Regions from separate parts of the Rhizobium sp. 9140 genome, predicted to be linked through region 1. Evidence: predicted binding sites of a transcription regulator. Region 1 holds the regulator's gene; each other region holds the start of a gene.

Region 1 (4,213 bases):
GAAGTCCATCTATGAAAACGTGACCTACGGGCCGAAGATCCACGGTCTCGCCCGCACCAAGGCCGAACTCGACGCCATCGTCGAGCAGAGCTTGCAGAAGGCCGGTCTGTGGAACGAGGTCAAGGACCGCCTGCACGAGTCGGGCACCGGCCTTTCCGGTGGCCAGCAGCAGCGTCTCTGCATCGCGCGCGCCGTTGCCGTCAGCCCCGAAGTCATCCTCATGGACGAGCCCTGTTCGGCGCTCGACCCGATCGCCACCGCCAAGGTCGAGGAACTGATCCACGAGCTGCGCGCCAACTACACGATCGTGATCGTCACGCACTCCATGCAGCAGGCAGCCCGCGTCTCGCAGCGCACCGCCATGTTCCACCTCGGCAATCTTGTCGAGGAGAACGACACCGACAAGATGTTCACCAATCCGGATGACCAGCGCACCCAGGATTACATCATGGGCCGCTTCGGCTGATCGGTCGCCCGACCGACAGCCTTGTGCCCGTGACCGAACTCCAAGGACAGGATCCATGGCAACCCATATCGCATCCGTCTATGACGAAGACCTGAAATATCTGAGCCGCCGTATCTCCGAGATGGGTGGCCTTGCCGAGCAGATGGTGGCCGAATCCGTTCGCGCCCTCGTCAATGCCGATCTGGGTCTTGCCCAGAAGGTCATCTCCGACGACGTCGTGCTTGACGACGCCGAGCGCCAGATCGGCGAGAAGGCGATCGTGACGATTGCCAAGCGCCAGCCGATGGCGGCCGACCTGCGCGAAATCATGGGGTCGATCCGCATTGCGGCCGATCTGGAGCGCGTGGGCGATCTCGGCAAAAATACGGCCAAGCGCGTCATCGCCGTCTCCAGCGCCAGCCTGCCGCGGCAGCTGTCCCGCGGCATCGAGCATCTGGCCGAGTTGACGCTGATGCAGCTGAAGGAAGTGCTGGATGTCTACGCATCCCGCTCGGCCGAGAAGGCAAAGGCCATTCGCGAGCGTGATAGCGAGATCGACGCGATCTACACCTCGTTGTTCCGCGAGCTTCTAACCTACATGATGGAAGACCCGCGCAACATCACGCCCTGCACGCATCTCCTGTTCTGCGCCAAGAACATCGAGCGCATCGGCGACCACGCGACCAACATCGCCGAGACGATCTACTACATGACGACCGGTGCGCAGCCGCTGGGCGAACGTCCGAAGGACGACTCGTCGAACACCGTCGGCGCACTCGCCACCTGAGCGAGCGGCGCGGGAGCCGAAATGCTCCTGCGCCGTTGCTTCCGGTCTCGATGCCGGCGGACGTTCGGCTGAAGGATATGCAGCCATCCGGTGGCCTCTGCGCCGCGCATGAACTGTCAACGATGATCGCCGCCCTCGGGTTCTGGCGAAAGCCTTGTCGCGTGACAAGGAGACTACGGAGTCCAGAAATGCAGCCGAAAATTGCCGTTGTCGAAGATGAAGAAGCGCTGAGCGTCCTCCTGCGTTACAATCTTGAGGCCGAAGGCTTCGATGTCGACACCATCAACCGGGGCGACGAGGCAGAGGTGCGGCTGCAGGAGCGGCTGCCCGATCTTCTGATCCTCGACTGGATGCTGCCCGGCGTTTCCGGCATCGAGCTCTGCCGTCGCCTGCGCCAGCGCAGCGAAACGGAGCGCCTGCCGATCATCATGCTGACGGCGCGGGGCGAAGAGAGCGAGCGGGTTCGCGGCCTTGCCACTGGCGCCGACGACTATGTCGTGAAGCCATTTTCGACGCCCGAGCTGATCGCGCGCGTGAAGGCCATGCTGCGCCGTGCGCGTCCCGAAGTCCTGTCCTCGCTTCTGAAATGCGGCGATATCGAGCTGGACCGCGAAACCCACCGCGTTCACCGCAAAACCCGCGAAGTCCGCCTCGGGCCGACGGAGTTTCGCCTGCTCGAATTCTTCATGGCCTCGCCCGGTCGCGTCTTCTCCCGCTCGCAGCTTCTCGACGGCGTCTGGGGTCATGACATCTATGTGGACGAACGCACCGTCGACGTCCATGTCGGCCGCCTGCGCAAGGCCCTCAATTTCTCCAACATGCAAGACGTCATCCGCACGGTCCGCGGCGCAGGCTACTCGCTGGAAAGCTGATGATATGACGCTTTGCTCCCGAAGCATAACGTCTTCGAGGGCTGCATCGCTGTCGATTGCCCAGGTCCGGTGCAGACGAAGCATCCTTCATCATCCATAACGCAAAAGGCCTTCTTCACAGAACGAAGAAGGCCTTTTCGTTGTGGTCTACCAGGCGTTTATCGCGCGCGGCGACGTTCTGCCGAGGGCTGGTAGGCCAGCTTGGCGTGGAATGTGCAGTAGGGCGAGGTATCCGGAGAGTCGTTGCCGCAGAAGTGGAATTCGTCCTTCATGGGATCGCCGATCGGCCACTTGCAGGTGCGGTCGGTAAGCTGTGTCAGAACGAGCTTGCGCGACATCGGTACGACGACATTGCTGCCCGTTGCGCCGCTCGTCCCGCTGCCGGTCACCGTCAGTGCGGTTTCCGGTGCGAAGGCGCCTTCGGAATCCGCGTTCACGTTCATCGTGTTGACCGGGCGTGCCATGGGACGCAGCGGTGCTGCGCGCGGGGCGGCGTTGGCGACGACGGCTTCCGGCGCTGCCGGGCGTGCGGCAACGACCGGACGCTTCGGGCGGTTTGCGCTCGGGGCGGCACCACCGGCTTTCGCACGACCGGGAAGCGACAGGCGATGAACCTTGCCGATAACGGCGTTACGGCTGACACCGCCGAGCTGTGCCGCGATCTGGCTCGCGCTCAACCCCTCGGCCCAGAGCTTCTTCAGTCTCTCAACCCGCTCGTCAGTCCAATTCATGGTCGTCTCCGTTCCAGGCCGTTCATGAAGGACGAATCCCTCACCGCGCCCCGGATGGCTCCGAAGCTGCAACGCCTTGACTCTTTTGGTGACTAGGTCCGCCGCATGCGTCTAGCAATTATTTGCTAACCTAGAGACGGGGTGACTCCCTGACAAGAGTCCGGGGAATCGACCCGAATCGATTTTTGGGTTTTCCCCAACTTGCTGTCACCGCGTGATATATTTGCAAGGCCTTTTCTCCAGAAAGCATCGCGCCCGAAAAACGCGCGACAAGGCCGTAATTCCGGGACTTTTGTTGACAGCAGCACCTGAAATACCGATAGTGCGCTCGCCGCCGTCAGGGCGGTATTTTTCATTCCGGGCCGGCACTGCCGGTCTCTGCAAAACAGATCGAACCTTCCCGCAGACCGCGCGGACAGGACGAGGAGATTGGCACGATGGCCGAGGCAACCCCACTTTACGAGACCTACATGCGCGCGCCGCTGCGCTTCGAGCGCGGCGAGGGTGTCTGGCTGGTGGCGGAAGATGGCGCGCGCTATCTCGATTTCGCTGCCGGCGTCGCGGTCAATTCACTTGGCCACGCCCATCCGCATCTGGTGGCGGCGCTGAAGGATCAGGCCGAAAAGGTCTGGCATCTGTCGAACCTCTACGAGATTCCCGGCCAGGAAAAGCTTGCCAAGCGCCTGACCGACAACACGTTTGCCGACAAGGTCTTCTTCACCAACTCGGGCGCGGAAGCGCTGGAATGCGCCATCAAGACCGCGCGCCGCTATCAGTTCGCCAAGGGCCGGACGGAGCGTTTCCACGTCATCACCTTCGAAGGCGCGTTCCACGGCCGCACGCTTGCGACGATCGCAGCCGGCGGGCAGGCAAAGTATCTCGAAGGCTTCGGTCCCAAGGCGCCCGGCTTCGTGCAGGTTCCCTTCGGCGATCTCGATGCCGTCAAGGAGGCGATCACCGAGGAAACGGCTGCGATCCTGATCGAGCCGATCCAGGGCGAGGGCGGCATACGCCCGGCGCCCAAGGCTTTCCTGCAGGCGCTGCGCGACCTCTGTGACGAATACGGGCTGATGCTGATTTTCGACGAAGTCCAGTGCGGCGTCGGTCGTACCGGCAAGCTCTTCGCCTATGAATGGTCCGGTATTACACCGGATATTCTGGCGGCGGCCAAGGGTATCGGCGGCGGCTTTCCGCTTGGCGCCTGCCTTGCGACGGAAGAGGCCGCCTCCGGCATGGTTGCCGGCACGCATGGCTCCACATATGGCGGCAACCCGCTCGCCATGGCCGTCGGCAATGCCGTGCTTGACGTGGTTCTGGGCGACGGCTTTCTGGAACACGTGCGCGATGTTGCGCTCGTCTTCCGCCAGGGCCTGGCGTC
Region 2 (4,213 bases), 1.4 Mb from region 1:
GACGTATCGGTTTCCAGCGAGAACCGGACATTCCCACCGAGGCAGGCGACGTTTGAGTATCCGCAAAGTGTCCATGGCCGTATTGCTCGCGCCGCTCCTGTGCCTGTCCGCGGGTGCCGAAGCCTCTCCGCTCTGCGACAGGCTGTTTGCGCGCCTCGCCGACCTGCCCGAGACGATGTCGAACGACACCGGCTATGACGACACCCGCCAGCGCAATGTCACCGGCGCCATCACGCGGCAGAATCTGGAGCTTCGCAGCGCGCGCAGCCAGCAGCGGGCGCTCGGCTGCAGCACGGACAGCGTCACCGTCATCAATGGCGACAACGAAGAGGCCTGCGCCGACCTCGACAACCGCATCGCCGCCATCAGCGAAGATCTCGCGGAGCTGAAAGCGCACCGCGCGGAAGAGATTGCAGGCTCGGACGATGACGCCGCCCGCCGCCGCGTGCTCGTGGCCCTGCAGGCCAATCGTTGCGAGGCGGTCGACAGCGATCTCGTCAGCGCTTCGGTCTCCGGCCCGGATGCATCCGAACCCCGCCGCTTCCGCAACATCATCGCCGACCTTCCGCCGATCGGCAGCGAAGAGACGAGCCTGAGGGGGCCTTCCGATGGCCCTGTGTCCGAGCCGCCGATAACGGACCTGTCCGCCCCCAACCTTCATCTCCTGACGCAGGATGGCCCGCTGCGCACCATGTGCGTGCGCACCTGCGACGGCTCGTTCTTCCCGATCTCCGCCAACGCCACGCCGGACGATTTCGAACGCGATGCGCAAACCTGCAGCGCCCGCTGCCCGGGCGCCACGACCGAACTCTACTATCATCCGCTGACCGGCGAGACGCAGGACATGATCTCGGCCAGCACCGGCACCCCCTATACCGATCTGCCCACGGCGTTCGCCTACAAGAGCGGAAGCCCCGCCGCCCGCAGCCAGTGCGGCTGCCGCATTCCGTCGCAATCGGCCGCCACGAATCCGGGCTCCGGCTTCTCGACCCTGCCCGCCGATGCACCCGCTCCCCGTATGAGCACCCCATCCGACAAAGCCGTGGTCACCATCACCACGAAGCCGCAATCCGCCACGGCCGCACCCACGGCCCCGGAGCCTGCCGCTCCGAAAGTGTTCCTACCGTCCACGGCACCTGTCGAGACACCCTCGCCCGCCGTCAACGAGCGGCCCTATGACCCCAAGGCAAATCGCGTCCGCCAGGTCGGCCCCTCCTTCCTGCCGGCCGAAGAATCCTCCATCGACCTGCACCACCCCGCAGGCCCCGGCTATCAGCAGCAGCAGACGAACTGAGGCGGTCGCTTACGACACCGGCGTATAGCGGACGAAGGCGAAGCTCCTCCCGTCCGCAGACCAGTTCGGCACGTTCATCGTACCCTGTCCGCCGAAGAGCTCGAACAATTCCCGGGCGTTGCCGCCATCGGGGTCCATCAGCCGCAGCCGCACCGTCAGGTCGCGCGGATGATCGAACACGTCGCCGTCATAGGAAATGACGAGAACGCTGCGGCCATCCGGCGAGGGATGCGGAAACCAGTCGCCATAGGGGCTGTCGGTGATGCGTTCCGCCGGCCCGCCCGCCGCTGGCACACGCCAGATCTGCATGCGGCCCGAGCGGCTGGAGTTGAAATAGATCCAGCGCCCGTCGGCGGAATAGTCCGGCCCGTCATTGCGCCCTTCGCCCTGCGTCAGGCGCGTCTCCTCGCCGCCATCGACGGCAATCGTGTAGATATCGAACACCTGGTCGCGAATGCCGCAATAGGTCAGTCGCTTGCCCTCCGGCGACCAGCCATGCCAGTAGGAGGGCAGGTTCCGTGTCACGAGCGTCGGCGTGCCGCCACCGATCGGCAGCGTGTAGATCGCCGATTTCCCGAATTCCGTCTTGTCGCTGATCGCAAGCAGCAATCCATCCGGCGAAACGCCATGGTCGTTGTTCAGTCTGCTGGCAAAGCCCGTATCGATCATCTCCGGCTCTCCGCCATCGAGACCGAGACGCCAGAGCCGGCCATCGCCGTTGACGATCAGGCCGTCGCCGCCGGGCGCGAAATTCGGCGCCTCCACCAGCCGGTCCGTCTGCCAGACCACCCGCGTCTCGCCTGTTTCCACAGTGAATATCTCAACCGAACTGCGCATGCCGTCTCCTCCGCGCGGGAATGCAACACCCCGCCGAAAACCATGGAATCACGGGCCTTGTGCGTGGGAAAGCACATTCATCCCCTGTTCAACATGACATCGGTATGACAGTCATGCGAAGAATTTGTGAAGGGAGCCGGCCATGGCGAGTTTTGAGTCTGCCGTGAACGTCAGACCCTCCGCGGACGTCTATGGACCGACAGCGGCAGATGATGCACGCCCGTCGAAGATCCTGTCCAACATCCGCAGCATCGTCGTCTCGTTCCTGCTCGCGGTCTCGCTGATCTTCATCGTCGAGTGGATCGCCCGCAATTCGGCAGCCGAAGCCTCCGCCTTCTTCCTCGATCCCGCCCGCCCGGCCTTCGTCACGGCCTTCGTGTTCTTCCTGCTCTTTCTCGCCGTCGATGCCATCGCCGGCCGCGCGGAATACGGTCTGGTCCTGATCGCTCCTCTTGCGCTGGTCCCGGCACTCGTCACGCGCCAGAAGCAGATCTTCCTCTCCGATCCGCTCTATCCCACGGACTTCCTGTTCGGCCGCCAGATCATGGAGTTGATGCCCGTTCTGGTGCGTGATCGCCCGGGAACGGCAAGCGGTATCGCCGTCGGCCTCGTCCTGTCGCTGGCCGGCCTCACCTGGCTCATCCGCCACGCCTGGCGCCGGTTCCCCCGCCTCACCCGCCGCCAGCGCATTGCGCGCCTCGCGGTCGCCCTGCCGCTCCTCGGCGGCTTCTATCATCTGATGGATTACAACCAGTTTTCCTGGGTGCGCGACCGGCTACAGATCATCCCCATCATGTGGGACCAGACCGAGAACTACCGCCACAACGGTTTCACGCTCGCCTTCGTGCTGAACCTGCCGATGGCGAATGTTGCGGCCCCTCCCGGCTATATGGCCAACGCCATCGACGCGATCTCGAACGAGCCGGTTCCCGCCGGCACCTCGCATCGCGGCAAGCCCGACGTCATCGTCCTCATGAGCGAGTCCTTCTGGGATCCGACACGCCTGCCGAACGTGAAGCTCACGCCGGACCCCATGCCGACGATCCGCGAAATGCAGTCCGGCGACATCTTCTCTCCCGAGTTCGGCGGCATGACAGCCAATGTCGAGTTCGAGGCGCTGACCGGTTTCTCGAACGCGTTTTTGCCCTATGGCAGCATTCCGTATCAGCAGTACATCCGCAACCCGATCCCCTCGCTCGCCACCTTCTTCCGCGGCGAAGGCTATGTCGCGCGCGCCGTCCACCCGTTCCAGGGCTGGTTCTGGAACCGCAGCGCCGTCTACAAGTCCTTCGGCTTCGAGCAGTTCCGCTCGGAGGAAAACCTGCCGCCCATGGAAAAGCGTGGCATTTTCACCTCCGACGAATCCCTGACCAAAGAAATCATGCGCCAGGCCGACGAGTTGCGCGATCCCTTCTTCTTCTTCACGGTGACGCTCCAGGGCCACGGCCCCTACGAAGCCAACCGCTATGCGCACAACACCATCAAGGTCGAAGGCAACCTGCCGGAGAACGACCGGCAGGTGCTGGAAACCTATGCGCAGGGCGTGAAGGAAGCCGATGACAGCCTGAAGATGCTGATGGATTGGGCGAAGGAGCGCGACCGCGAAACGATCATCGTGCTCTTCGGCGACCACCTGCCGCCGCTGAACACGGTCTACACCTCCACCGGCTACATGCCCGACGTCACCGCGTCGCGCAAAGGCACGGCCGAGCAGATGGCGGCGAGCCACGAGACGCCGCTGGTCATCTGGTCGAACAAGACCGGCCCGGTCAAGAACGTCGGCACCATCAGCCCGGCCTTCCTCTCCTACCAGATCCTGAAGACCGGCGGCTTCGAGCACCCCTACTACACCGCCTTCCTCGGCGATGTCTTCAACCGCTACCACGTCGTCGACCGCTACATGCTCGTCGACGCCGCCGGCCGGGACACCGAAGCCTGGTCCCGCAACAAGAAGATCCCGTCCGTGCTGCGCGACTACCGCTTCCTCCAGCACGACATGATGTTCGGCAAACGCTATGGTACCGACCGCTTCTTCGAAACCCACGCTGAGCTGTTCCCGCAGCCGGTGATGTGATCGGCGGG
Region 3 (4,213 bases), 560 kb from region 1:
GTCCTCTCCGGCTACCTCCGATTGCGCATCCTGCGGCCGGTTGCGCTCGTAGAAGGCGATGCGGATCGGGTCGTCCGTCCGGGCGGCAGCGATATCGGGCAGGTCGGCATAGGCCTCGGCGGGGGTAAAGGCCGCTTGATAGCCTTCGTTGGCGCTTAGCGAGACGCCATCGCGGCGGGCCAGCAGATGGAAACGATCGGACCAGCGCGTGACGATCTCGCGCACGGCATCTTCCAGCGAGCTCTGGGCGACCCGAGGCGTCGCGCCGCCGGAACGGCCGATGATGAAGTGAACGCGGGCAAGCCCCCCGGCCGGAAAGGCCGGATAATAGGCCGAAACCCGTCCTTCATAGACGTCTTTGAAGACATCGCCGATGCGCTCGCGCACACGGGAGTCATATTGTTCGCGCGGCACATAGACGATGAGCGAGACGAAACGATCGAAGCGGTCGATGCGCGGCAGAACGCGCACGCGGGGACGATCGGCAAGTTCGTTGATCTGCTCGCAGAAGGCCTGCAACTCCTCAACGTCGATCTGGAACAGGTCGTCGCGGGGATAGGATTCGAGCGTGTTGATCAGCATTTTGCCGGAATGGCCGTGCGGATCGAAGCCGAAATGCTCGATGACACGCCGCACCTTCAGCCGCAGTAGCGGAATATCGGAGGCCGAGCGCGTATAGGCGGTCGAGGTGAACAGGCCGACCACGCGCAGCTCGCCGATCACCTTGCCCTCTGCATCGAAACGCTTGATGCCGATGTAATCCATATAGGCACGGCGGTGGACGACGGCTTTGGTGTTCGCCTTGGTGACGATCAGGAAATCGGGGCCTTGCAGGAAGGCGAGGATTTCAGGCGTTGTGACCACGGCGTCATGACCCTGCCGCAGCACGCGCACGTTCGGATCGGAGAGGATGCCGAGGCCATGGCCGGTGCCACGATCGAGCGTCGCTTTTCGGCCATCGCCGGAATAGCTGTATTCGCGCATGCCGAGGAAGGTGAAATTGTCGTCGCGCAGCCATGTGAGGAAAGCCAGCGCCTCCTTGCGGTCGGCGTCCCGATCGCTCGCCGTCTGTTTTTCGAGTTCGCTCATGGCTTCGCCAAGCAGCGCCTTCATCGGCTCCCAGTCGCCGACGGCCTGATGCACCTGCGCGAGGACGGTCTCGATCGCCGCCACCAGCGCCGTCGCCTCCTCTGGCACGAGGTGGCTGAGGTGGATCTGGATATGGCTGACGCGATCCGTCGGTTCGCTCTCCTCCTCCGGATCGAACAGCATGGGCTCGGCGCCCCTCGCCACCACGAGGATCGGGTGGACGGCGAGCGAAATGTCGCGGTGCCGGCTCGTGACTTCGCTCATGACGGAATCGTAAAGGAACGGCATGTTGCGATCTGTGACGCAGAGGACCGAGACCGGCGTGCCGCCGGGCTTCACGCTTTCCAGATCGGTTACGGTGACACGGGACGTGTCTCTCCTGCGGGCGGTCACTTCCTGATAGGCGTGCGCCGCGGCTGCCGCGAGCATGCCGGCATTATAGGCGGCAATATCGTCCGGGCTCGCGCGTCCGAAGAGGATGGCGGGCGCCAGAAAGGGCTGATCGAGACGTTCCGCTGCCTGCTCGATCTCACCGATCAGCCGCGTTTTCCTCGGATGATGTCGTGTGCCCATGATGTTTCGTCCTCCAGCCGTTGTTTTTACGTGAACCTAGCAGAACAATTCGCATTTGCGACCGCAAAGCCTGCCTGTTTCTTCCAAAGCACGGCCGTGGTGTCCGCAGACGATGGGCAGAGCGGATGGGATACGTAATCTCGTCCTCTCGAGGCACCTGCTCCTCTTCCCATGCGCAGTTGACAGCGGCATGACCGTCGGGCGATCTGGCGGGAGAACCCGAAAGAGAGACCTGCTGCATGTCCGAGGCCGCTGCCGGTGCCGTCATCGTCATTTCCAGCCACGTTATGCGCGGCTCCGTCGGCAATCGCGCCGCCGTCTTCGCGCTGGAGACGCTGGGTTTCACCGTATGGGCCGTGCCGACGGTCCTCATGCCCTGGCATCCCGGTCACGGGCGCTCGACGCGGATGGCGATCGACCCGGATACGTTCGATGCGATGCTGGGAGAGCTTGCCGTGTCCCCCTGGGCAGGCGAGGTTCGCGCCGTTCTCTCCGGCTATCTCGGCAATGCGCAGCAGGTCGAGGCGGTGGCGCGGCTGGTCGAGACGCTGAAGACGCGAAATCCGCATCTTATCTACGCTTGCGATCCGGTGATCGGCGACCGCGGCGATCTCTATGTGCCGGAACCGGTGGCCTCGGGCATCCGGGACAGGCTGCTGCCTTTGGCGGGGCTCGCCACGCCGAACCGGTTCGAACTGTCCTGGCTCTCGAATGCGGCGCTCGACAGCAATGCGGCCATTTTGGACGCCGCGCTGGCGCTCGGGCCATCGCGCATGCTGGTCACATCGGCGATCGCCATGATGAACGGCAGCACGGGCAATCTCTACCTCTCCGGACATCATGCGCTGCTGGCCGAGCACCGGCTGGTGGACAATCCGCCGAACGGGACGGGCGACCTGATGGCCGCGCTGTTTCTGGGACGGCTGCTTGAGGGGAAGAGCGAGGAGAAGGCGCTGCAGCTTGCCACTGCCAGCGTGTTCGAGATGGTGGCCCGCTCTGCACGGCGCGGCGCGGACGAGCTGACCCTGCAGCAGGACGCGCATTGCCTGACCGGGCCGATGTCGCTGGTGCAGATGCGGCGTCTGATGCATCCGTCGCAGACGCGTAGGCGCTGATACGGGGATTTGCGGGCCGGCGTCGTGCCCAGCGCCGCAAATTAACCCAGCTAACCGCGTTACTCTTGCCTCATCGGGCATTCGGCGCTTAAACACGAGGCAGCAAAAAGGGCACAGGCACATGTATCATTTTCCCGAGCACCTGCTGGGCGGTTATCAGAAATTCATGAACGGCCGGTTCACCGAGCAGCAGGCCCGCTACAAGACGCTGGCGGACACCGGACAGCAGCCGAAGACGCTGATCGTTGCCTGTTGCGACTCCCGCGCCGCGCCGGAAACCATTTTCGACAGCGGACCGGGCGAACTCTTCGTGGTGCGCAACGTCGCCAACATGGTTCCGCCCTACGAGCCGGACGGGCAGTATCATTCGACCTCGGCGGCGCTCGAATTCGCGGTCCAGTCGCTGCGCGTCAAAGACATCGTCGTTATGGGTCACGGCCGCTGCGGTGGTATCAAGGCGGTGCTCGACAGCAGCGCCGAGCCTTTGTCGCCTGGCGACTTCATCGGCAAATGGATGAACATGCTGAAGCCGGCGGCCGAGCAGATAGCAGGCAATGACATGATGACAGCGGCTGAACGGCAGCGAGCGATGGAGCATGTGTCGATCCGCAATTCCATCGTCAACCTGCGGACGTTCCCCTGCGTCCAGATCCTCGAGCAGCGCGGCAAGTTGCAGCTGCATGGTGCCTGGTTCGACATTTCGACGGGAGAGTTATGGGTGATGGACCCGAAGTCGGGTGATTTCTCCCGGCCCGGGACCTGATACGCGCCGGATTATCGTTTCAAGAAAGGCTGCACGGTTCGAACCATTGTAGCCTTTCTTGAACATGAACATGAAAAAGCCCCGGAACACATCGGCGCCGGGGCTCGTCCGTCAGAAAAATCCGATAATATCAGCCGTCGATGTCGGCCGCGATCTGGGCGATGGCCTGCTGGTAGACGCTGGCCGCGTTCCAGCCCTGAATGGCGCCGAAATTGGCTTGGCCTGGCTGATATCCGCCCCCTGCCCGCCAGCCGTGGCCGCGCAGGAAGTTGGCCGTGGAGGCCAGGGCGTCGGCCTTGGAGCGAACCATGTCGACATGGCCGTTGCCGTCGCCATCGACGCCGTACTTCACGACGTTTGCAGGAAGAAACTGCGTTTGCCCGATTTCGCCATGGGCCGCACCGCGCGCATCCGTCGCGAGATCGCCGCGCTGGACGAGCGTCAGGGCCGCGTAGAGCTGGTCAGTGAAGTAGTCGGAACGGCGGCAATCATAGGCAAGCGTCGAAACGGCAGACAGCGTGTGCTCCTTGCCGAGGAAGTTGCCAAAACCAGTTTCCATGCCCCAGATTGCGATCAGCGGGCCGGCCGGCACGCCATAACGCTGTTCGATGGACGCGAAGAGGGCCGCGTTCTGGGCCTTCATCTTCTTGCCGCGCGAGACGATGGTCGCGCC

What was found. The regulator PhoB, encoded in region 1, activates phosphate uptake and scavenging genes when phosphate is short. The targets are predictions, from matches to a motif close to TGTCATNNANCTGTCAT.
Region 2: the regulator PhoB is predicted to act here: its motif matches at 2,225-2,241, upstream of GA0004734_RS12095 (LTA synthase family protein).
Region 3: the regulator PhoB is predicted to act here: its motif matches at 1,670-1,686, upstream of GA0004734_RS02950 (NAD-glutamate dehydrogenase).

The regions. Positions count from the first base shown of each region.
Region 1 covers NZ_FJUR01000001.1:1,212,293-1,216,505, forward strand. The annotation lists gene pstB (phosphate ABC transporter ATP-binding protein PstB) at 1-466, shown strand, start outside; gene phoU (phosphate signaling complex protein PhoU) at 522-1,232, shown strand; gene phoB (phosphate regulon transcriptional regulator PhoB) at 1,421-2,104, shown strand; gene GA0004734_RS05645 (GcrA family cell cycle regulator) at 2,263-2,835, opposite strand; gene GA0004734_RS05650 (aspartate aminotransferase family protein) at 3,273-4,213, shown strand, end outside.
Region 2 covers NZ_FJUR01000001.1:2,566,607-2,570,819, forward strand. The annotation lists gene GA0004734_RS12085 (DUF2865 domain-containing protein) at 74-1,294, shown strand; gene GA0004734_RS12090 (TolB family protein) at 1,304-2,131, opposite strand; gene GA0004734_RS12095 (LTA synthase family protein) at 2,274-4,205, shown strand.
Region 3 covers NZ_FJUR01000001.1:651,878-656,090, reverse strand. The annotation lists gene GA0004734_RS02950 (NAD-glutamate dehydrogenase) at 1-1,662, opposite strand, end outside; gene pdxY (pyridoxal kinase PdxY) at 1,902-2,777, shown strand; gene GA0004734_RS02940 (carbonic anhydrase) at 2,899-3,540, shown strand; gene GA0004734_RS02935 (lytic murein transglycosylase) at 3,671-4,213, opposite strand, start outside.